One region of the Streptomyces sp. NPDC102514 genome, then DNA from elsewhere that is predicted to be linked to it. Evidence: riboswitches for the same ligand, from Rfam matches in the RefSeq annotation. Region 1 holds a riboswitch; each other region holds the start of a gene.
The links. A riboswitch is a leader RNA that binds a small molecule or an ion and turns the genes downstream of it on or off. The one in region 1 is predicted to bind S-adenosylmethionine.
Positions count from the first base shown of each region.

Region 2: it holds a riboswitch for S-adenosylmethionine, as region 1 does, so the genes downstream of both, ACZ60E_RS05470 (glutathione S-transferase family protein) here and thrC (threonine synthase) in region 1, are expected to answer to the same signal.
Region 3: it holds a riboswitch for S-adenosylmethionine, as region 1 does, so the genes downstream of both, ACZ60E_RS44940 (aminotransferase class V-fold PLP-dependent enzyme) here and thrC (threonine synthase) in region 1, are expected to answer to the same signal.

Region 1 is NZ_JBVJLW010000018.1:115,769-123,349, reverse strand. It holds gene ACZ60E_RS36455 (alpha,alpha-trehalose-phosphate synthase (UDP-forming)) at 1-314, opposite strand, end outside; gene ACZ60E_RS36450 (glucosyl-3-phosphoglycerate synthase) at 537-1,484, opposite strand; SAM riboswitch class I at 1,660-1,817, shown strand; gene thrC (threonine synthase) at 1,833-3,149, shown strand; gene ACZ60E_RS36440 (MoaD/ThiS family protein) at 3,219-3,494, shown strand; gene ACZ60E_RS36435 (cold-shock protein) at 3,970-4,176, shown strand; gene groL (chaperonin GroEL) at 4,579-6,207, shown strand; gene ACZ60E_RS36425 (NADH:flavin oxidoreductase) at 6,475-7,581, shown strand, end outside.
Region 2 is NZ_JBVJLW010000002.1:39,240-46,820, reverse strand. It holds gene ACZ60E_RS05485 (sugar kinase) at 1-448, shown strand, start outside; gene ACZ60E_RS05480 (C40 family peptidase) at 844-2,403, shown strand; gene ACZ60E_RS05475 (GNAT family N-acetyltransferase) at 2,412-2,969, opposite strand; gene ACZ60E_RS05470 (glutathione S-transferase family protein) at 3,077-3,865, opposite strand; SAM riboswitch class IV at 4,131-4,275, opposite strand; gene ACZ60E_RS05465 (putative leader peptide) at 4,339-4,698, shown strand; gene ACZ60E_RS05460 (LLM class flavin-dependent oxidoreductase) at 4,776-6,080, shown strand; gene ACZ60E_RS05455 (NtaA/DmoA family FMN-dependent monooxygenase) at 6,100-7,500, shown strand; gene ACZ60E_RS05450 (LLM class flavin-dependent oxidoreductase) at 7,497-7,581, shown strand, end outside.
Region 3 is NZ_JBVJLW010000040.1:29,656-37,236, forward strand. It holds gene ACZ60E_RS44940 (aminotransferase class V-fold PLP-dependent enzyme) at 42-1,421, opposite strand; SAM riboswitch class IV at 1,599-1,715, opposite strand; gene trpD (anthranilate phosphoribosyltransferase) at 2,028-3,092, opposite strand; gene qcrB (cytochrome bc1 complex cytochrome b subunit) at 3,209-4,867, opposite strand; gene qcrA (cytochrome bc1 complex Rieske iron-sulfur subunit) at 4,864-5,931, opposite strand; gene qcrC (cytochrome bc1 complex diheme cytochrome c subunit) at 5,928-6,737, opposite strand; gene ctaE (aa3-type cytochrome oxidase subunit III) at 6,803-7,423, opposite strand.

The DNA.
Region 1 (7,581 bases):
TAGAGCATGTGGTGGACGAACCACAGCGCGGAGTTCGCGATGCCGTTGTACGCGGCCGCGTGGGTGTCGGCGTCGATGTCGAGCATCCGGACGCCGTCCTCGCCCACGCCGCGCCGGACGGCCTCGCGGTCGCCGTCGTCCAGGGCCGAGCAGACCCACAGGGCGCCGGCGTCGGGGCCGATGGCGGAGAGGCCCGACACGAGTCCGCCTCCGCCGCGCTTGGCGGTGAGCTCGCCGGACTCGTCCTTCGTGTACGAGACCGGGCCGCGGTTGGACGCGACGAGGACGGGGTGTTTGCCGTGGGTGGGAGCCATGACTCGAAATCTAGCCGCAGCGCTATCCGCTCAAACGTTCCCACTGGCCGCGGAGGGGAGACCGTGGGTCGGCGGGGGCGTGCCGCGCAGTTCCCCGCGCCCCTAAAAGCGACAAGACTGCGCCGTTCCCCGCGCCCCTGATGGTGGCGCGGGGAACTGCGCGACCAGCCCCCACCGGGCCCGCGGACGAAGACGGTGCTCTCCGCGGAGTGGTCGGTACCGCTAAGCCGCGCGGCGCGACACGTACTCCCGGATGTCGGCCATCGGAGGACGTTCCTCCATGTCCACCGAGTACGTCCGCGGCTCGAAGCCACTTTCTCCCCGTACGAACTGCGTCAACGACGGCCGGATCATGTGCCCGCGGGCAAGCCGCAGCTGAGCGGTCCGGTAGATCGCCGCGGACATCCGCCCGAGCGCCTGCCCGTCCTGATGCCGGTGCTTGCGCACACCCACGTCGACCTGCGCGAGGGCGTCCAGGCCGACCAGGTGCAGCGAGTCGACCAGCATGCCCAGTTCCACGCCGTAGCCCACGGGGAACGGGAGCCGTTCGAGGAGCGAGCGGCGGGCCGCGTACTCCCCGCCCAGCGGCTGCACGAAGCCGGCCAGCTGCGGCCAGTGCATGTTGAGCAGCGGCCGGGCCATGAGTTCGGTGACCCGGCCCCCCTGACCCGCGGCGGAGCCCAGCGGGCGGTCGTACATCGCCTTGACGAGGTCGACCCCCGGATCCGTGAGCAGCGGACCGACGATCCCGGAGACGAAGTCCGCCGAGAACTCCTTCAGGTCCGCGTCGACGAAGGCCACGATGTCCCCGCGGGTGACGAGCAGCGAGCGCCACAGCACCTCGCCCTTGCCGGGCACGGCCGGGATGCGGGGCAGGATCTCGTCCCGGTGCACCACGCGGGCGCCCGCGGCGGCGGCGACCTCGGAGGTGCGGTCCGTCGAACCCGAGTCGATCACCACGATCTCGTCGACGAGCGGCACTCTCGCGGGCATCAACTCGCGGCGGATCACGGCGACGATCTCGCCGACGGTCTCCTCCTCGTTGAGAGCGGGCAGTACGACACTGACCGTGGAGCCCGTGGACCGCTTCGCGGCGATCAGCTTCTTGAGCGGGCGGTCCTCGACGGACCAGGAGCGCGTGCTCAGCCAGCGCTCGACGTCTTCCAGCACGTGCGGCTCTCCCTTGCGTTCATCGGGATGCGTGCGTCCCGCCGCGATGTGGACCGGTGTGACGGTCATCTCGCGGTTCGGACGGCTTTCTCCACCATCCATGCCGTCGGTTACAGTCTTGAACAACGCTGATGACCATCGCATGTCGGGGGTCGTTGCGTAGACAACTAAATACCGCTCATCCAGAGGGGCAGAGGGATACGGCCCGTTGAAGCCCCGGCAACCCTCCAGCCGGTCTCGTCCTGATCATTGTTGATCAGTGCAGCGAGGCTCCCGGCTCGGGAAGGTGCCAAATCCGTCTCATGGCGAAGTGCGTCGTGAGGAAGATGAGGAAAGGGCCTCGCCTCCATGGCTGCGCAGACAGTTGCAAGCACCACGAACTCCACCCCCTCCGCGGACTCCGCGAACGCCGTCGATCTCGGTCCGGCCGCCGCGCTCTCCTGCCGCGAATGCGGCCACCGCGTACCGCTCGGTCCGGTTTTCGCCTGCGAGGAGTGTTTCGGCCCGCTGGAGATCGCGTACGACTTCTCCGGTTACGACACCGAGGAACTCCGCAAGCGGATCGAAGCCGGTCCGGCGAACATCTGGCGGTACGCGCCGCTGCTGCCCGTCCCCGCGGACGTGGCGGACAAGCCGAACATCAACCCCGGCTGGACCAAGCTCGTCCAGGCCGACAACCTGGCGCGCGAGCTGGGCGTCGACGCCGGCAAGCTCTTCGTCAAGGACGACTCCGGCAACCCGACGCACTCCTTCAAGGACCGTGTCGTCGCCCAGGCGCTGGAGGCCGCGCGCGCGTTCGGCTTCACCACGCTCTCATGCTCCTCCACCGGCAACCTCGCGGGCGCGGTGGGCGCCGCCGCCGCGCGGGCCGGCTTCCGTTCCTGCGTGTTCATCCCGCACGACCTGGAGCAGGGCAAGGTCGTCATGGCCGCGGTCTACGGCGGCGAGCTCGTCGGCATCGAGGGCAACTACGACGACGTGAACCGCTTCTGCTCCGAGCTGATCGGCGACCCGGCCGGCGAGGGCTGGGGCTTCGTCAACGTCAACCTGCGGCCGTACTACGCGGAGGGCTCCAAGACCCTGGCGTACGAGATCTGTGAGCAGCTCGGCTGGCGGCTGCCGGACCAGCTGGTCGTGCCGATCGCCTCCGGCTCGCAGCTGACGAAGATCGACAAGGGGCTGAAGGAGCTGATCCAGCTCGGTCTCGTCGAGGACAGGCCGTACAAGATCTTCGGTGCCCAGGCCGAGGGCTGTTCGCCGGTGTCCGTCGCCTACAAGGCCGGGCACGACGTCGTACGGCCGCAGAAGCCGAACACGATCGCGAAGTCGCTGGCGATCGGCAACCCGGCGGACGGGCCGTACGTGCTCGACATCGCCCGCCGGACGGGCGGGGCCGTGGAGGACGTGAACGACGGCCAGGTCGTCGACGCGATCAAGCTGCTGGCGCGGACCGAGGGGATCTTCGCGGAGACCGCCGGCGGGGTGACGGTGGGGGTGGCGAAGAAGCTGATCGAAGCAGGTCTGCTCGATCCGACGCTGACGACTGTCGTCCTCAACACGGGGGACGGTCTGAAGACGCTGGACGCCGTCGCCTCCGACACGGGGCTGACCGCGACCATCCGTCCGAACCTCGACTCCTTCCATGAGGCCGGGCTCGGTTCCTGATCGCTGTCGCAGTTCCCCGCGCCCCCGAAGAAGGGGCGCAGTACCACAGCCCTACCTGATGGAGGTCCCGTGAGCGTCAACGTCCGTATCCCCACCATTCTGCGTACCTACACGGGTGGCCAGGCCGAAGTGGCCGCCGAAGGGGCGACCCTCGCCGAGGTCATCGCCGATCTGGAGAAGAACCACACCGGTATCGCGGCCCGTGTCCTGGACGACCAGGGCAAGCTGCGGCGGTTCGTCAACGTGTACGTGAACGACGACGACGTCCGCTTCGAGCAGGGTCTTGAGACGGCCACGCCGGACGGCGTCGGGGTCTCGATCATCCCGGCGGTCGCCGGAGGCTGAGCGCCCCGCACGGCGTCCCGTCCGGGGCCCGCTCGGCGCCGCTGATCATTACCCTTGGTAATGTCGAACACGCAGAGTTCATCGAATTGCCCTCTCCGCGACTGAAGCGGAGGGGGCAATTCTGTATGGTTGAGCGCGGTACAGTTGGGGAAGCTGCTTCGCTTCGCAAGGTCGGCGCATATGAGTTCGCGCCCGGGGCCCGACAAGAAGCAGCCAAAGTAACTGGTCCTTTTGAGCCGTTTATGGCATTTACCGGGCCCGACTTGCCCTGAATCTGCGTAAATCCTTCACATATTTCCGATCATCCGTGCCCGGAATTCTCGTCGGATTGACCTGTTGCAGACGGCAGTTGGACGGATACATTCAGCCGCGGTCGACGCGTTCCGGCGCACACCCCCAACCGTTGGGGGGTGAGGTCTGACCCGGATCCGCGAAGTGCGGGTCTGTGCAAGGGCCAGTAATAGGGGAGTTAGGCATGGCTCAGGGCACCGTCAAATGGTTCAACGCGGAGAAGGGGTACGGCTTCATCGCGGTCGACGGTGGTGCGGATGTATTCGTCCACTACAGCGCGATTCAGATGGACGGCTACCGCACCCTGGAAGAGGGTCAGCGGGTCGATTTTGAGATCTCGCAGGGCCAGAAGGGGCCGCAGGCGGACATGGTCCGACTGGCGACCGGCTGAAGCACGCGCCGACTTACTGCAGCGACGTTCTTCTTCCGAAGGGCTCGTACCTCCCGGGTACGGGCCCTTCGGCATGCCGGCGACCCGGGCGCGGGCCCTTCGGCATGCCGGCGCCGGAGTCGTGCGCGGGGCGTTCGGGGGTCGCGCGTGCGCCCCATGGTCATCGAGCGCCCTCTCCCCTCACCCCCTCCCACCTGCGGATCATTGAGAGACGCTTGCACTCGCATGGGTCGAGTGCTAATCATTGGCGTTAGCACTCTGCAGGTGAGAGTGACAACGAGGATCGGGTCAGTGAGGCCCGCAGACCGGGTGGGGCAAGGAACCACGAGGTCTGCAGGCCGTCCGTCGCGGGCGCGGGCGCGGTCCTGGAGATTCCACCCCAGTCCGGGAGGACCACTTCACATGGCCAAGATCATCGCGTTCGACGAGGAGGCACGGCGCGGTCTCGAGCGCGGGATGAACCAGCTCGCCGACGCCGTCAAGGTCACCCTTGGCCCCAAGGGCCGCAACGTCGTCCTAGAGAAGAAGTGGGGCGCCCCCACGATCACCAACGATGGTGTTTCCATCGCCAAGGAGATCGAGCTTGAGGACCCGTACGAGAAGATCGGCGCAGAGCTGGTCAAGGAAGTCGCCAAGAAGACGGACGACGTCGCCGGCGACGGAACGACCACGGCGACCGTGCTCGCCCAGGCGCTGGTCCGCGAGGGTCTGCGCAACGTAGCCGCCGGCGCCAACCCGATGGCCCTCAAGCGCGGTATCGAGAAGGCCGTCGAGGCCGTCTCCGGTGCCCTTCTCGAGCAGGCCAAGGATGTCGAGACCAAGGAGCAGATCGCTTCCACGGCCTCCATCTCCGCCGCCGACACCCAGATCGGCGAGCTCATCGCCGAGGCGATGGACAAGGTCGGCAAGGAAGGCGTCATCACCGTCGAGGAGTCGCAGACCTTCGGTCTTGAGCTTGAGCTCACCGAGGGCATGCGCTTCGACAAGGGCTACATCTCGGCGTACTTCGCCACCGACATGGAGCGTATGGAGGCCGTCCTCGACGACCCGTACATCCTGATCGCCAACTCGAAGATCGCCAACGTCAAGGACCTGCTCCCGCTCCTCGAGAAGGTCATGCAGGGCGGCAAGCCGCTGCTGATCATCGCCGAGGACGTCGAGGGAGAGGCGCTGTCGACGCTGGTCGTCAACAAGATCCGTGGCACCTTCAAGTCCGTCGCCGTCAAGGCTCCGGGCTTCGGTGACCGCCGCAAGGCCATGCTCGGCGACATCGCCATCCTCACGGGCGGCGAGGTCATCTCCGAGGAGGTCGGCCTGAAGCTGGAGAACGCGGGTCTGGACCTGCTGGGCCGTGCCCGCAAGGTCGTCATCACCAAGGACGAGACCACGATCGTGGACGGCTCCGGCTCCGCCGACCAGGTCCAGGGCCGGGTCAACCAGATCCGTGCCGAGATCGAGAACTCGGACTCGGACTACGACCGCGAGAAGCTCCAGGAGCGCCTGGCGAAGCTGGCCGGCGGCGTGGCCGTCATCAAGGCCGGTGCCGCCACCGAGGTCGAGCTCAAGGAGCGCAAGCACCGCATCGAGGACGCCGTTCGCAACGCGAAGGCGGCCGTCGAGGAGGGCATCGTCGCCGGTGGTGGCGTGGCTCTGCTCCAGGCTTCCTCGGTGTTCGAGAAGCTCGAGCTCACGGGTGACGAGGCGACCGGCGCGAACGCCGTGAAGCTCGCCCTGGAGGCCCCGCTCAAGCAGATCGCCGTCAACGGTGGTCTCGAGGGTGGCGTCATCGTCGAGAAGGTCCGCAACCTGCCCGTCGGTCACGGCCTCAACGCCGCGACCGGTGAGTACGTGGACATGATCGCCGAAGGCATCATCGACCCGGCGAAGGTCACGCGCTCTGCCCTGCAGAACGCCGCCTCCATCGCCGCGCTGTTCCTCACCACCGAGGCCGTCATCGCCGACAAGCCGGAGAAGGCTTCGGCCGGCGCCGGCGCCGGTGGCGGCATGCCGGGCGGTGACATGGACTTCTGATCCGGAAACGGATCGGCGGTCCACCGCCGCGGCACCGCTTCACCACAGTTGTACGAACCGAGGGCGGCACCCCATTCCAGGGGTGCCGCCCTCGGGCGTTCCCGGGGTCGTGCCCGGGGCTGCTTCCGGGGTCACGCCGGGATCGTGTCCGGGGTCACAGGGGTGGGTGGGGGCGGAGGAATGCATCGGGCGCCGGGATGGTTGTCCGGGGAGTTATCCATGCGTATGCACATACCCGACGGGATGTGCAATCCCCTCCCTCCCCCCATGAGGAGCCCCCACGTGACTGTCGCCCCCTCCGCCTCCCGCGCCGCCGAGGTCCTTTCCCGGCCCGTCGCCCTCAACGGCCTGACCGTTCCGAACCGGATCGCGATGGCGCCGATGACCCGGCAGTTCTCGCCGGGCGGAGTACCGGGGGAGGACGTGGCGTCGTACTACGCGCGCCGAGCCGCCGCCGGTGTCGGCCTCATCGTCACCGAGGGCACGTACGTGGACCACGAGTCCGCCGGGAACAGCGACCGGGTGCCGCGGTTCCACGGCGAGGAGCAGCTCGCGGGATGGGCGAAGGTCGCCGCGGACGTGCACGCGGCGGGCGGGACGATCGTGCCGCAGCTCTGGCACATCGGCATGGTGCGCTCCGCCGGGGAGCCGCCGTACGCGGACGCGCCCGCGGTCGGCCCGTCCGGCCTGCGCATGGACGGCACCGCCGGCCAGGGCAAGGAGATGACCCAGGCCGACCTCGACGACGTCATCCAGGCCTTCGCCGACGCCGCCGCCGACGCCGAGCGCATCGGCTTCGACGGGGTCGAACTGCACGGCGCGCACGGCTATCTGCTCGACCAGTTCCTGTGGGCGGGCACCAACCGCCGCACGGACGGATACGGCGGGGACCTCGTAGCCCGTACGAAGTTCGCCGCGGAGATCGTGGCCGCGGTGCGGGCGGTAGTCTCGCCTGCCTTCCCTGTCCTCTTCCGCTACTCGCAGTGGAAGCAGGACGTGTACAAGGCGCGCCTGGCGGAGACCCCGGCGGAGCTTGAATCCCTGCTCGCGCCCCTGGCCGCGGCCGGAGTGGACGCCTTCCACGCGTCGACGCGGCGCTACTGGCTGCCGGAGTTCGACGGCTCCGAGCTGAACCTGGCCGGCTGGACGAAGAAGCTCACCGGCAAGCCCGTCATCACCGTCGGCTCGGTCGGCCTCGACGGGGACTTCCTCAAGGGCTTCCGTGGTGAGGGTGCGCCGGTCAAGGGCCTCGACGATCTGCTCGACCGGCTGGAGAACGAGGAGTTCGACATGATCGCGGTCGGCCGCGCGCTGCTCCAGGACCCGGAATGGGCCGTGAAGGTACTGGGCGGACGGTTCGGGGAACTGGCCGCG
Region 2 (7,581 bases), on a different contig from region 1:
GTGGCCGCCCGGCACGGCAGCGCCCGTACTGCGCGAGCTGGCCGACCGCGCCGACCTCACCTTCGTCGGCCTGGACGAGGCACAGGACCTGTGGGACGCCGACCTCGAACCGGACGGCGTACGACGGCTGTTGCCGCATCCGCGCCTCCTCGTCGTCAAGGACGGCGGCCGGTCGGCCACGGTCTTCAGCGACGAAGGCTCCTGGACCGTGCCCGCTCTGCGCACGGACGTGGTGGAGCCCGTCGGCGCGGGGGACGCCTTCGCCGCCGGGTTCCTGAGCGGTCTGCTGCGGGGCGCCGACATGGAGCGCGCGCTGCGACTCGGACACATCACGGCCGGTTCGGCACTCCAAGTGACCGGCGATCACGGCCCGTTGCCGGACGACTCCCGGATCGAGGAACTTCTCGGTCTCTCCGCGCCCGACTGGGCCCGGGTGAACCGTGAGTGACGGACCGGTCGCGGTGAGGTGGTCAACGGTCCAAGGTCACCGTCGGGTACGACGAAGGTCACAATTACATATCGGACACTTCGCACTTCAATCTTCACGCGAGACACACAAGTTGGCTAAGTTGACGGCTGGGCCGTACGACTCCCTCCGGTGAACCTCGCCGGGTCGCGCGGTCTCCGCCGAATCCGACCGGCCTTCGTGGCGGCCGGAGCCGGAGGTCCAGTCGACTTCAGGGTGAATCGGCCCAACTGTCCCCCGGGCAGAGGCCGTAGGGCATGCCTTTCGGAACAGTCCGCCCGAACCCGACAGCCGGCCCGGCAGGCGGTGCACGGAAGGAGTCGTCTCCCATCGCGCCGGAACGAACGCAGCGCCCCGGAGGCACCGGCCTCCCCGGCATGTCCCGCTCCGCCCTCGTGAAGGCGGCCCCCTCTTCCGTGGACCAGTTCGCCTCCGCAGGCATTCCCGCGCAGCGGGGTGATGAACCCAGCCGCGAGGAAGTACAGCAGCGGATCACCAATCTCTACGACCGTGTCGAGAACGCCACGGGCAACATCAACGTGACCCGAGCGATGAGCACCACGACGCGCGACGCCCGGCCGGCGTCAGGGGACAGGGGCGGCCGGGGCGGAGCGAGCGATGCCGCCGCCCCGCTGCCGGACGTCGCGAAGAAGTGGTTCGACGTGGGCCGTTCGCAGCTGGGCCCGGTCTTCCCGGCGGTGCTGCCGCCCGACAGGATGCCGGACCGCGGTTCTGCCGGATCGCGGCCCGCCGACGCGGGCGGCCGTCCGGGCGGCGGTGGCCGTGAGGGGCGCGCAGGACGTGAGGGTTCCGACAAGCCGGTCCTGGAGCTGACCGCAGGTCCGAGCGCCGGCCCCGGTGCCGGAGGTGGAGCCGGGCCCGTCGCGGAACTGACCGCGCGGCCCGTCGCCGAGCTGACCGCGGGACCCGCCGCCGCGCTGCCGGCCCTTCCGGCCCAGCGTCAGCCGGCCGACCGGGCCTTGCCCGGGACGTCCGGCGGACCGTCGCAGGCGACGCTGCGGACTTCGAAGCAGCGGAACCAGCGCAAGCTCGGACAGGCCCGTGACCTGCTGGCCGGACACGCGGCCCGGCGCGGTGCCGCACCCGTCGCGGAACTGCAGCCGTTCCAGGCGATCGAGGGCGCCTGGGGCCCTGCCGCCCAGGCACAGAACTACCGCGCGGCCTCGCCCGGCGCGGACGCGTGGCAGCAGCCGGCCATCGGCACGGACATGCGTGCGGGCACGGACATGTACGCCGGTACGGCCATGTACCCCGGCATACCCGGTACGGGAGCGGGTGCCGCCGCCGACCAGAGCATCGGCAACGGCGCGTACCCCGGGGTCGACCAGTACGCCGGCGCCCCCTACGCCGGTGGCCGGCGGAGCGACACGAGCATGTACGTCGACGCGAGCACACCCATCGCCACGGGAGTCGCCCTCGACATGCAGGCCGCGGCCAACCCCGGATACGGCATGCCCGCTCCTGCTCCCGCCCCCGCTCCCGCCCCGGCTCCTGCGTCCGCCTACACAACGCCCCCCTACGGCACGCCCGTCTATGCCGCACCCGACCCCGGGTACGGCGGACAGGGCGCCAGGGCCGTCGACTTCGCACGCGCCCAGATCGGCAAGCCGTGCGTATGGGGCTCGATGGGACCGGGCTCGTACGACTGCTCCAGTCTCACGCAGGCCGCCTGGAAGGTCGCCGGAGTCGCGCTCCCGCGTTCCGCCCAGGACCAGGCGACCGCCGGCACGATGGTCCCCGTGTCGGACATCCGGCCCGGTGACCTCGTGCTCTTCAGCGGCCAGGTCGGTCACGTCGGCATCGCCACGGGCAACGGCATGATGATCCACGCACCGAGCCCGGGCGTCGCCATCCGCGAGGAGTCGATCTACTGGGCCGGCGAGGCGGCGATCCACAGCGTGATCCGCCCCGCCTGAACCAGGGCTCAGCGTGACGGTGGCGTCTCCGCCGGCTCCGTGAGCGCCTTGGTGAAGCAGACACTGAACGGATTGCGGTCGTACGGGGCGTACGGCCGCACCTCCTGCCAGCCCTCCCGCGCGTAGAGCGCCCGCGCCTCCGGCTGGAGCGCGCCCGTCTGCAGCCACAGCCGGTCGACGCCGAGGGTCAGCGCGGTCGACTCCACCGCCGCGAGGGCCGCTCGCGCCAGCCCCCGGCCGCGGTAGTCGGCGTGCACGAACACCCGCTTCACCTCGTGCCGGTCGGGCAGCCTGCGCAGCGAGGCGGTGGCCACCGGCACACCGTCGGAGTAGGCGACCCAGGTGACGACGATCTCCTCGGCCGCGGGCTGCGGCGCACGTACGCGCCGGTGCTCGACCGGTGCGTAGCGCGGGGCCAGTTCGGCGGACATCTGCTCCCGCAGCCGGGCCGGGGCCGGGGCGTCCCACTCCTCGGACACCCAGCGGACCGCCGGCCCCCGCCGGGCGGCCCGGGTCCCCACCCCGGCCTCTTTGCCGGCTTCTTCCCTGACTTCTCCCTTGATCATGCGGACATGCTCACACCGGCGGGGGAGGTGTGTCGTCGGCCCGGGCCCGCTGTTCGCAGAACGGAAACACCCTGTTCGCAACGGCGGCCGGGCGGCCGGGCGGCCGTTTAACGGCCCGTGCGTCCGCCGCCGAGGAAGGCCGGGTGCCGGCCGAGCCGCCGGACGTACCCGTCCAGGTGGAGGTACGCGGACAGGGCGCCGCCGGCCGTGTCGAGATGAGTGAGTGCCACCCAGAGATCCACGTCCGCGGCCGTGATCGCCTCCCCCAACACATATGGGATGGCGGCCAGTTGATGATCGAGCAGGGTCAGTGTCGCCGCCCGCGCGTGGGGCGGGGAGGCCGGTGTGACGTCCCGGGTGAGGAGTTCCCGCAGGGCGTCGATCTCCGCGGCGAGGGCCGGCGGACGCAGCGCGGGCAGGCCGGGCCCTTCGTCGTCCCGGAGGTCGGCGAGGTCGGCGAGGTCGCGCAGGATGTCGGGCGTGTGGTTGCTGACGACGCGTCCGCTCCACCGGTCGCACAGCGCGGGCGCGGTCAGCGGACCGTCGTAGTGGTGCCAGGTCGCCTCGTAGGCCCGGCGCAGCGAGGCGAAGGCGTCCGGCGTCTCGGCGGGGCAGGTCAGCACGGTGGTGGCCGTCGAGTGCTCAAGTCCCAGCAGGGCGAGGGTGATCGAGACGCGCAGCGAACGCTGACAGCCTTCGGACAGATACAGCTGATAGCGGTGCGGCGCCGGGTAGAAGCCGCCGGCGAGGCCGACACCTATGCGGCCGCGGAAGCGGTGCGGACGTGCGGTCGCGCTCGGTGCGACCGTGCCGCAGGCGGGTGCGCCGGTGCCGGCCGTACGCGCGGCCGTGGCGAAGGTACCTGTGCTCGAACCGCGGGAAACTGTCTCGGGCATGGCTCTCCAGAGGGAATCGCGGAAGCCCTGGCCGCCTTGTGGGCACCAGTGGCGAAACGGAGTGACTGCGCTGTGTCGTGCACGTCCGGCAGGCTCCACGGGTCCGACGGGTCCGACGGGTCCGGATCGAGCGGACCGGAAGGACCGGGTGGACCGGCGGCGGACTAGTAAGCGCTGGAGACGCGCAACAGATCGATGTGCAGTCGCCTCGTCAAGCCGTTCCTGGGCAATTCCCACCCGTCCCGGTCGGGGCTCGCACGAGGCGAGACCACGCTTGTCCCGCCGCACCGGCGGAACCCGGTCGTCACCCGGGGCACCCCGTCGCGGTGGAAGGGTTGCCTGTCAGCGGGCCGGGGCCGATGACCGCACGGACGGGGGACCCTGTCCGACGGGCGCTGACAATCGTGACCGTCCCCGCAAGTGTCGGTGCGCTGCGTGAGTGTCGTCAAGATGCCGAGACGACGTCTCAATAGGTGGGCAGTGGCCCGTGCGGGTCGGTGGGGGTTGGCCGCGCAGTTCCCCGCGCCCCTGAAGGCGGGGCTTCGCCCTCGCCCCCTAGGGGCGCGGGGAACTGCGCGCTCAGCCCCCACCGACCCGCACACGACAACGAACCGCCGAGATCAAATTCGTACTGCCGGAAGAAAAGGAACAGCCGTACTGTTGTCAGCGTCGACGAGGAGACGAGCCGCAGGACGGAGGTGACGCACGTGAGACGACCACGCCCAACGCCCCGCCTCCGTGTCCCCAAGCTCACCCCGCGCCGCCGCGTCCGCCTGTACTCGCGGCAGCACATCGACCTGTTGCGCGTCGCCGGCGCACTCTGTCGTCCCTGACCCGTACCTCCGCGGCCCCGCCCTCCGCGCAGTGAGGGCCGGCTTCCTCCACGGTCGATCAGGAAGGCACCCCCGTCGTGTCGTCAGTACCTTCTTCAGCCCTGCCCTCTTCCTCCGCCCTGCATCTCGCCGTCGCGCTCGACGGAGCCGGCTGGCATCCCGCCGCGTGGCGCGAACCGGTGGCCCGCCCCCGGGACCTGCTCACCGCCGGGTACTGGACGGACCTCGTCACCGAGGCCGAACGCGGTCTGCTCGACTTCGTGACCATCGAGGACGCCCTCGGTCTCCAGTCCTCGCACTTCACCGAGCCCGACGGCCGCACCGACCAGGTCCGCGGCCGGCTCGACGCCGTCCTCATCGCCGCCCGGGTGGCCCCGCTGACGAGCCACATAGGTCTGCTGCCGACCGTGGTGGCCACGCACACAGAGCCGTTCCACATATCGAAGGCCATCGCCACGCTGGACTATGTGAGCACCGGCCGTGGCGGCGTACGGATCCAGGTGTCGGCCCGCCGTAACGAGGCCGCGCACTTCGGCCGCCGGACGGTCCCGTCGTTCCGTATCGAGGACCTGGAGAGCCCCGCCGTACAGGAGTTGACGGTCGACCTCTTCGACGAGGCGGCCGACTACGTCGAAGCGGTGCGGCGGCTGTGGGACAGCTGGGAGGACGGCGCGGAGATCCGGGACGTCGCCACCGGCCGTTTCATCGACCGGGAGAAGCTGCACTACATCGACTTCGAGGGCGCGCGCTTCAGCGTCAAGGGACCCTCGATCACGCCCAGGCCCCCGCAGGGGCAGCCGCCCGTCGGGGCGCTCGCGCACGAGACCGTGACCGGTGCGCCGTTCCGGCTGCTGGGCCGCTCCGCGGACCTCGGGTTCGTCACCCCGCACGACACCGGGCAGGCCCGGGCGATCGTCGCCGCGGTGCGTGCCGAACAGGACGCGGCCGGGCGGGCGGGGGAGCCCCTGCACCTCTTCGGGGATCTGGTCGTCTTCCTGGACGAGGATCCCGCCGAGGCCGCGGCCCGCAAGGAGCGGCTCGACGCCCTCGCGGGGTACCCCTACACGAGCGACGCCCGGATCTTCACCGGCTCACCGTCCCAACTGGCTGACCTGCTGCAGGAGTTGAGCGAGGCCGGACTGACCGGCTTCCGGCTGCGCCCCGCCGTCGCGGGACACGACCTTCCGGCGATCACCCGGGGTCTGGTCCCCGAACTCCAGCGCCGCGGCGTCTTCCGGCACGCGTACGAGGCCGACACCCTGCGCGGACTGCTCGGGCTCGAACGCCCGGCCAACCGCTACGCCGCAGCCGCAGCCGCAGCCGCAGCCGCAGCCGCAGCCGCAGCGGCCGACGCAGCCGCCGACGCCGTCACCACCGCCTGAGCCGGAAGGACCCACGAACATGAGCGAGCCCCGCAAGCCCGTCAAGCAGATCCACCTCGCGGCCCACTTCCCCGGCGTCAACAACACCACCGTGTGGAGCGACCCCGAGGCGGGCAGCCACATCGAGTTCAGCTCCTTCGCGCACTTCGCGCGCACCGCCGAACGCGCCAAGTTCGACTTCCTGTTCCTCGCCGAGGGCCTGCGCCTGCGCGAACAGGGCGGCGAGATTTACGACTTGGACGTCGTCGGACGCCCCGACACCTTCACGATCCTGTCCGCGCTGGCCGCCGTCACCGAACGCCTCGGCCTGACCGGCACCATCAACTCCACCTTCAACGAGCCCTACGAGGTGGCACGCCAGTTCGCGAGCCTCGACCACCTCTCCGACGGCCGCGCCGCCTGGAACGTCGTCACCTCCTGGGACGCCTTCACCGGCGAGAACTTCCGCCGCGGCGGTTTCCTCCCGCAGGAAGAGCGCTACTCCCGGGCCAAGGAGTTCCTGGCCACCGCGAACGAACTCTTCGACTCCTGGCACGGGGACGAGATCGTCGCCGACCCGGCGACCGGCACGTTCCTGAGCGACGCCAAGGCCGGAGCCTTCGTCCACCAGGGGCAGCACTTCGACATCGAGGGGCAGTTCAACGTCCCCGGCTCCCCGCAGGGCCGCCCGGTGATCTTCCAGGCCGGCGACTCCGAGGAGGGCCGCGAGTTCGCCGCCGCCGGAGCCGACGCGATCTTCAGCAGGTACGCCACCCTCAAGGAGGGCCAGGCCTTCTACACGGACGTCAAGGGCCGCCTGGCCCGCCACGGCCGGACCCCCGACCAGCTGCTCATCCTGCCCGCCGCGACCTTCGTCCTGGGCGACACGGACGCCGACGCCGCCGAACTGGCCCGCGAGGTGCGCCGCCAGCAGGTCAGCGGGGCGACCGCGCTCAAGCACCTGGAGTTCGTCTGGAACCGCGACCTGTCCGCGTACGACCCGGACGGGCCCCTGCCCGACATCGACCCCGACCTCGGTGAGCACACCCTCGCCCGCGGCCGGGCCCAGGTGCGCATGTACCGCGACCCGCTGGCCACCGCCCGTGAGTGGCGCGAGCGGGCCGCCGCCAACAAGTGGTCCATCCGCGACCTGGCCATCGAGACCGGCAACCGGCAGGCCTTCGTCGGCTCGGCCGAGACGGTTGCGCACACCATCAATGAGTTCGTGCAGGCCGACGCCGGCGACGGCTTCATCCTCGTCCCGCACATCACCCCCGGCGGCCTCGACGCCTTCGCCGACACGGTCGTCCCGCTGCTCCAGGAGCGCGGAGTCTTCCGCACGGAGTACGAGGGCACGACCCTGCGCGACCACCTGGGTCTGTCCCGGCCCGCCGCCCGGTCCGGCTCCGCGGTTCAGGGCGAGCGGGCGGTCGCCTCGTGAAGTTCCTGGCGATCACCCTGATCGTGCACGCGCCGGACCCGGTCACCGGCATCCAGAAATCCACCGGCGACCGCTTCCGCG
Region 3 (7,581 bases), on a different contig from region 1:
GGGGCGCGGGGAACGGCGCAATCCTTCAGGGGCGCGGCCCGTCAGGCAGCCGGCACGCAGCGGCCGTTCTCCGTGCGGTAGGTCCAGCTGGCGCCGTTCGCGACGAGCTCCTTGACCGCTCCCACGAAACGCTCCACGTGCTCGTCGGGGGTGCCGACACCGAAGCTGACGCGGATGGCGTTCAGGGACTTCTCGCCCGGGGCGGCCTCGGGAGCACCGCACTCGCCCTGGGACTGCGGGTCGCTGCCGAGGAGCGTACGGACCAGCGGGTGGGCGCAGAAGAGGCCGTCGCGGACACCGATGCCGTACTCGGCGGAGAGCGCGGCGGCGAAGTGCGAGCTGTTCCAGCCCTCCACGACGAACGAGATGACGCCGACGCGCGGCGCGTCGTCACCGAAGAGCGAGAGCACCCGGACCTCGGGCACCTCGGCGAGGCCCTGCCGGACCCGGGCGACGAGCTGCTGCTCCCGGGCGACGAGCGTGTCGAAGCCCGCCTCGGTGAGGGCCTTGCAGGCGGAGGCGATGGAGTAGGCGCCGATGACGTTGGGCGACCCGGCCTCGTGCCGCGCGGCACTCTCGTGCCACTCGACGTCCACGCCGCCGTCCGTACGCCGTGACACCTTCTTCGAGGCACCCCCGCCGGCCAGGTACGGGTCGGCCTCGCGCAGCCAGTCGAAGCGTCCCGCGAGCACACCCGAGCCGAACGGCGCGTACAGCTTGTGCCCGGAGAAGGCGACCCAGTCCACGTCCAACTCCTGGACGGAGACGGGGTGGTGGGGCGCGAGCTGGGCCGCGTCGAGCACGATCCGGGCGCCGTGGGCGTGGGCGGCGGCGGCCAGTTCCCGTACGGGCCACAGCTCGCCGGTGACGTTCGAGGCACCCGTGACGCACACGAGCGCCGGACCGTACGGGTCGCGCCCGGCGAGGGCCCGCTCCAGCGTCGCGACGGCCTCGCCCGGGGTGCGCGGGGCGTTGAGGTAGGTGACGCGGACGTCCTGCCACGGCAGCAGCGAGGCGTGGTGCTCGGTCTCGAAGACGAAGACCTGGCAGTCGGCGGGCAGGGCGGCGGCGAGGAGGTTGAGCGAGTCGGTGGTGGACCGGGTGAAGACGACCTCGTCGTCCTCACGGCAGTCGAGGAACTCGCCCACGGTCCTGCGGGCGTTCTCGAACAGGTCCGTGGAGAGCTGCGACAGATAGCCGGCCCCGCGGTGCACGCTGCCGTAGTACGGGGCGTACGCGGCCACGTCGTCCCAGACCCGCTGGAGGGCGGGGGCGCTGGCGGCGTAGTCGAGAGCGGCGTAGGTGACCTCGCCACCGGTCACGAGCGGAACGGTGACGTCCCGGCCCAGCACGGGCAGGGACCCCGCGGTGTCGGTGTCACAGTGGGCGGTCCGGCCGGCGGCAGCGGTGGAGACAGACATGGCGAGCTCCTGTGAGAGGCAGGCGAAATCACCGTGCGAGCGGACAGGGCTCAGCACGGGAAAGGTGAAAGGGGTACGCGGAAGTGGGGCTCGGCGCCCTATCGCATTCGCTTGCTCATGAAAGGCTCCCTCGAACGACCAGGACCCCTGGTGCATCCGCCCTGACGGGCGGCGAGGGGTCCGCGCTTGCCGTAGACCTCACTGCCTACGACCTGGTCTTCACCCGGGGCACCCCGCCACGGACGGAGGGTTGCCGGACAGTCGGCCGGGGCCTGTTGACTGTCACTCATGACCTGCCAGCATCTTGCCACACGATCACCCCACCGCACCCCCACTGTCCGCATACCGGGACGCCCCGAGCACCGGTCACCCCCTGGGGGCTCCGCCCCCGACCCCCCGCTGCGCAGTTCCCCGCGCCCCTAGGTACCTAGGGGCGCGGGGAACTGCGCAATCGTCAGGGCCCGCCCCCACCAGAGCAAGGGGGGCATGGGGCCGTGGGGAAAAGCCGGGCGCAGCCCGCTTTTCAGGGGCGCGGGGAACTGCGCGACCAGCCCCCACCGGGGCCGCAGACGACAACGCGCCCACCGGCACCGCACACGCGAGCGGCTACGCGCGCGTCGCGGCCACCCACCGCTCCAGCGTCCGCAGAGCCGCCCCCGAATCGATGGCATCGGCCGCCACGGCCATCCCCGCCCGGATCTGCTCGGCGAGCGATCCCGGGCCAGGCGCAAGCGCCACCAGCGCCGCCGCCGAGTTGAGCAGCACGGCGTCCCGCACGGGCCCCCGCTCACCCCCCAGCAGCCGCCGGGCGACATCCGCGTTGTACGACGCGTCAGCCCCCCGCAACGCCTCCACGGGCACCAGCTCGATCCCCACGTCCCGCGGGTCGAACGCCTCCTCGCGCACCTTGCCGTCCCGGACGATCCAGACCCGGGACGTCGCCGTGGTGGTCAGCTCGTCGAGCCCGTCGTCGCCGCGGAAGACGAGCGAGGAGTTGCCGCGCTCGGCGAGGACGCCGGCCACGATGGGCGCCATGGGCGCGTGCGCGACCCCGACGGCCTGTGCCTTCACCCGGGCGGGATTGGTCAGCGGACCGAGGAAGTTGAAGGTCGTCCGGATCCCCAGCTGCCCACGCGCCGCGGCGACGTGCCGCAGCGCCGGATGGAACTTGACCGCGAAGCAGAAGGTGATCCCGGCCTCCTCGGCCACCTCGGCCACCCGCCGCGGAGTCAGCTCCAGGTTGACGCCGAGTTTTTCGAGGACGTCCGAGGCCCCGGACGCGGAGGACGCGGCGCGGTTGCCGTGCTTGACGACCTTGGCACCCGTACCCGCGATGACGACGGCCGACATCGTCGAGATGTTGACGGTCTTCGCCCCGTCCCCGCCGGTGCCGACGATGTCGACGGTGTCGCCGGGCACGTCGATCACATTGGCGTGCGCGTACATCGTGCGCACCATGCCGGAGATCTCGTCGACGGTCTCGCCCTTGGCCCGCAGGGCCACCGCGAACCCGGCGATCTGCGCGTCGGTCGCCTCGCCCCGCATGATCAGGTCCATCGCCCAGGCCGTGTCGTCGGCGCTCAGGTCGCGCCCGTCCAGGAGGCCGTTCAGGAGGGCGGGCCAGGAACGGCCCGCCGCGAAGTCGCCTCCAGCGGGGGTCACAGCACTCATCTGCCGCTCCTGGGTTCGTGTTCGTGGATGTGGGTCCACCCTATCCAGCCCCCGGGACGGCAAAGAGCCCCGTCCATGCAATGGACGGGGCTCCTGCCGTGGCGAACAGGTGGTGATCAGTGGTGGCCGTGGCCGCTCGTGATCTCCTTGTACTCCTCGGCGGTCGGCTTGGGGATCTGGCCGTCCTCGCCGTAGTAGGAGTTGCTGAGCTTGGCGCGGAGCTTCTGCGGGCCCTTCACCTTGCGCTCGACACCGTTCTCGTCGACCGTCGGGCCGATCTCGGCCGGCTGGTACTGCTCGTGCGCCGTGAGGGTGTGCATGGCCTCCTGGCTGAGCGGCTCGTGCACCTCGACGAACTCACCGTGCGGCAGGCGCTTGATGATGCCCGACTCGCGGCCGTGCAGCACCTTGTCCTTGTCCCGGCGCTGGAGGCCGAGGCAGATCCGCTTGGTGACGATGAACGCGAGCACCGGGGCGACGAAGAACGCGACCCGGACGAACCAGGTGATGGTGTTGATCGACAGGTGGAAGTGGGTGGCCCACAGGTCGTTGCCACCACCGACCAGCAGCACCATGTACAGGGTGATCCAGGCGACACCGAAGCCTGTACGTGTCGGCGCGTTGCGCGGACGGTCCAGGATGTGGTGCTCGCGCTGGTCGCCGGTGACCCACGCCTCGATGAACGGGTACACGGCGATCGCGACCAGGACCAGCGGGAAGATCATCAGCGGGATGAACACGCCCAGGGCGAGCGTGTGACCCCAGAAGTTGATCTCCCAGCCCGGCATGACACGGATCAGGCCCTCGGAGAAGCCCATGTACCAGTCGGGCTGGGCGCCCGTGGACACCTGGTCCGGCCGGTACGGTCCCAGGGCCCAGATCGGGTTGATGGACGCGACCGCGGCCAGCACGGCGATGAAACCGAAGACCAGGAAGAAGAAGCCTCCGGCCTTGGCCATGTAGACCGGCAGCAGCGGCATGCCGACGACGTTGTTGTTCGTCTTGCCGGGGCCCGCGAACTGGGTGTGCTTGTGGTAGAAGACCAGGATCAGGTGGGCGACCACCAGACCCAGCATGATGCCCGGCAGCAGCAGGATGTGGACCGAGTAGAAGCGGGCCACGAAGTCGCCGCCGGGGAACTCCCCGCCGAAGAGGAAGAACGACAGGTACGTGCCGACGACCGGCACGGCCAGGACCGCGCCCTCCATGAAGCGGACACCGGTTCCGGAGAGCAGGTCGTCCGGGAGCGAGTAACCGGTGAATCCGGTGAACATGCCCAGGACGAACAGCAGGAAGCCGAACAGCCAGTTGACCTCACGCGGCTTGCGGAACGCACCCGTGAAGAAGACGCGCATCATGTGCACGAACATGGCGGCCAGGAAGACGAGCGCCGCCCAGTGGTGGATCTGCCGGATGAGCAGACCGCCGCGGACGTCGAAGCTGATGTCCAGCGTGGAGGCGAACGCCTCCGACATCAGCTGTCCCTGGAGCGGGACATAGCTTCCGTGGTACTCGATCTCGTTCATCGAGGGGTGGAAGAACAGCGTCAGATACACACCCGTGAGGATGATGATCAGGAAGCTGTAGAGGCAGATCTCGCCCAGCATGAAGGACCAGTGGTCCGGGAAGATCTTGCGCATGTTGGCCTTGGCCAGGGAGTAGATCCCCAGCCGGCCGTCGGCCCAGTCGGCGATCTTCTCGCCGGCCGGCGCCTTCTCTCGCGAACGACCCGGCGCACCGGCGCCCGAGGGGTTCGGGGTGGTCGTAGTGCTCATCCGCGCTCCCAGAATGAAGGACCGACGGGCTCTTCGAAGTCGCCGTGCGCCTCAAGGTAGCCCTCGTCGTTCACACCGATACGCAACTGCGGCAGGGCGTGACCGGCCGGGCCGAAGATCACTCGGGCACCGTCGGCGAGGTCGAAGGTGGACTGGTGGCACGGGCAGAGGACGTGGTGCGTCTGCTGCTCGTACAGGGAGATCGGGCAACCGACGTGGGTGCAGATCTTCGAGTACGCCACGATGCCCTCGTGGGACCACTCAAGCTCCTGCTTGTCCTTGATGTTCTCCGGCTGGAGCCGGACGATCATCAGGGCCGCCTTGGCGATCTCGGTCTGGAACTCGTGGTCCTCCTCCTCCAGGCCCTCGGGCTTGGCGAAGGTGAGCGAACCCACGGCGACGTCGGAGGGACGCAGCGGCTCGTTCGTGTTCATGTTGACGAGCAGCTTGCCCTTGGACCACAGCGTGTGCCGCAGCTTGTCCTCCGGCAGCGGACCGAGGTCGCGCAACAGGACGATGCCGGACAGCGGGAACAGGGTCAGCGCGCCGAACATCGTGTTGCGGATGAGCTTGCGGCGGCCGAGCGCGGATTCCTTGGCGCCCTGCTTGAAGTCGGCCAGCACCTTGGCCTTGACCTCGGGCTCCGCCGCGATCGGGTGGCGCTCGTCGGCCATCTCCTCGTCGGACATCAGGGTGCGGGCCCAGTGGACCGCGCCCGCGCCGATGCAGAACAGCGCCAGGCCGAGCGTCATGCCCAGGGCGAAGTTCAGACCGCTGATGTGACCGATCGGGAAGATGTAGACGATCCGGTCGGCCGGGATCGTCACGAAGGACGCGATGAAGCCGACCGTGGACAGCATCGAGAGCGTGAACAGCAGGGCGACCGTGCGCTCGGACCGCTTGGCGGCCCGCTCGTCGATGTCCTGGATGCGGTGCTCGTGCGGCGGCAGACCGGGATCCGCGAACGGATGCTTCTCGTCCGGCACGCTCACGTCGCCGTGGGCGTGCTCACCGTCGGCCCGCTCTGCGGGCAGGTTCTCTTCTGGAATGTCTTGGCTACTCATGACTTCTTGGCCTTTGCGGTCCGGGCGGCGACCCACACGGCTACGGCGATCAGACCGCCGAGACCGAAGATCCAGCCGAAGAGGCCTTCACTGACCGGCCCGAGGCCGCCCAGCTCCAGACCACCGGGGCTCTCCGAGTCGTCGCTGTTGACCGCGTCGAGGTACGCGATGATGTCCTTCTTGTTCTTCTCCGTCAGCGTGGTGTCGGGGAAGGACGGCATGTTCTGCGGGCCGGTCTGCATGGCCTCGTAGAGGTGCTTCGGGTCGACATCCTCCAGCGTCGGGGCGAACTTTCCGTTCGTCAACGCGCCGCCCTTGCCGGTGAAGTTGTGGCACTGCGCGCAGTTGGTACGGAACAGCTCCCCGCCCTCGGCGATGTCCGCGCCCTCGGGGTTGTACTGCTCCTCGGTCGGCACGTTCGGACCGGCGCCCAGCGAGGCGACGAACGCCGCGAGCTGGTCGATCTCCGCCTGCGAGTAGATGACCTTCTTCTTCGGAACCTGCGCGCCCGGCTGCTGGGCGGGCATGCGGCCGGTGCCGACCTGGAAGTCCACGGCCGCGGCACCCACGCCGACCAGGCTGGGACCGTCGGTCGAGCCCTCACCGCCGGTGCCGTGGCAGCTGGCGCAGCCGACGGCGTAGAGCTTCTTGCCCTCGTCGATGGCGAGGGACTGGGCGGATGTATCGGCCTGTGCCTTGTCCGCGGGCGCGAACGCGGTGTACAGCCCCCCGGTGGCCGCCAGCGCGAGGAGTAGGACGACGACCGCCGCCAACGGATGGCGTCGTCGTGCGGAGAGCTTTTTCACGGATTACCCCGGTGTCAGGATCTTCAGCGTCGATGCTTCTGGAATGTACGCGGGAACTGGCCCGGCTACTTGATCATGTAGATCGTGGCGAAAAGGCCGATCCAGACGACATCGACGAAGTGCCAGTAGTAGGACACGACGATGGCGGCGGTCGCCTGCTCGTGCGTGAACCTGCGGGCGGCGTAGGTGCGCCCGAGGACCAGCAGGAAGGCGATGAGACCACCCGTCACGTGCAGGCCGTGGAAGCCGGTGGTCAGGTAGAACACCGAGCCGTACGGGTCGGACGAGAGCGAGAGGCCCTCGTGCTTGACCAGCTCGGTGTACTCGTACACCTGGCCGCCGATGAAGATCGCACCCATCACGAAGGTGACGATGAACCACATCCGGAGCTTCTTCACGTCTCCACGTTCGGCCGCGAACACGCCGAGCTGGCAAGTGAGAGAGGAGAGCACCAGGATCGTGGTGTTGGTCGCCGAGAACGGGAAGTTCAGGGCGGACGCCATTTCCTTCCAGTGGTCGGGACCGGTCACCGATCGGAGGGTGAAGTACATCGCGAAGAGGGCCGCGAAGAACATCAGCTCGGAACTCAGCCAGATGATGGTTCCGACGCTGGTGAGGTTCGGCCGATTGACCGACGGGTGCGCGTGCCCGGTATCTACTGTCGTTGCTGTCGCCACGACCGACATTATGTCGGTCGCTTATCCCGCCCTCACCTTGGGGGGTGCCGTTCGGGGTGTCTGTGGGGTGTGTCCAGCCCATATGGCCCATCGAAGCCCTGTCCGAACCGGTGTTGACGACGTGATCGAGGGAGTAGCATCCGCGCATCGGACCCGTCCGACTCTGT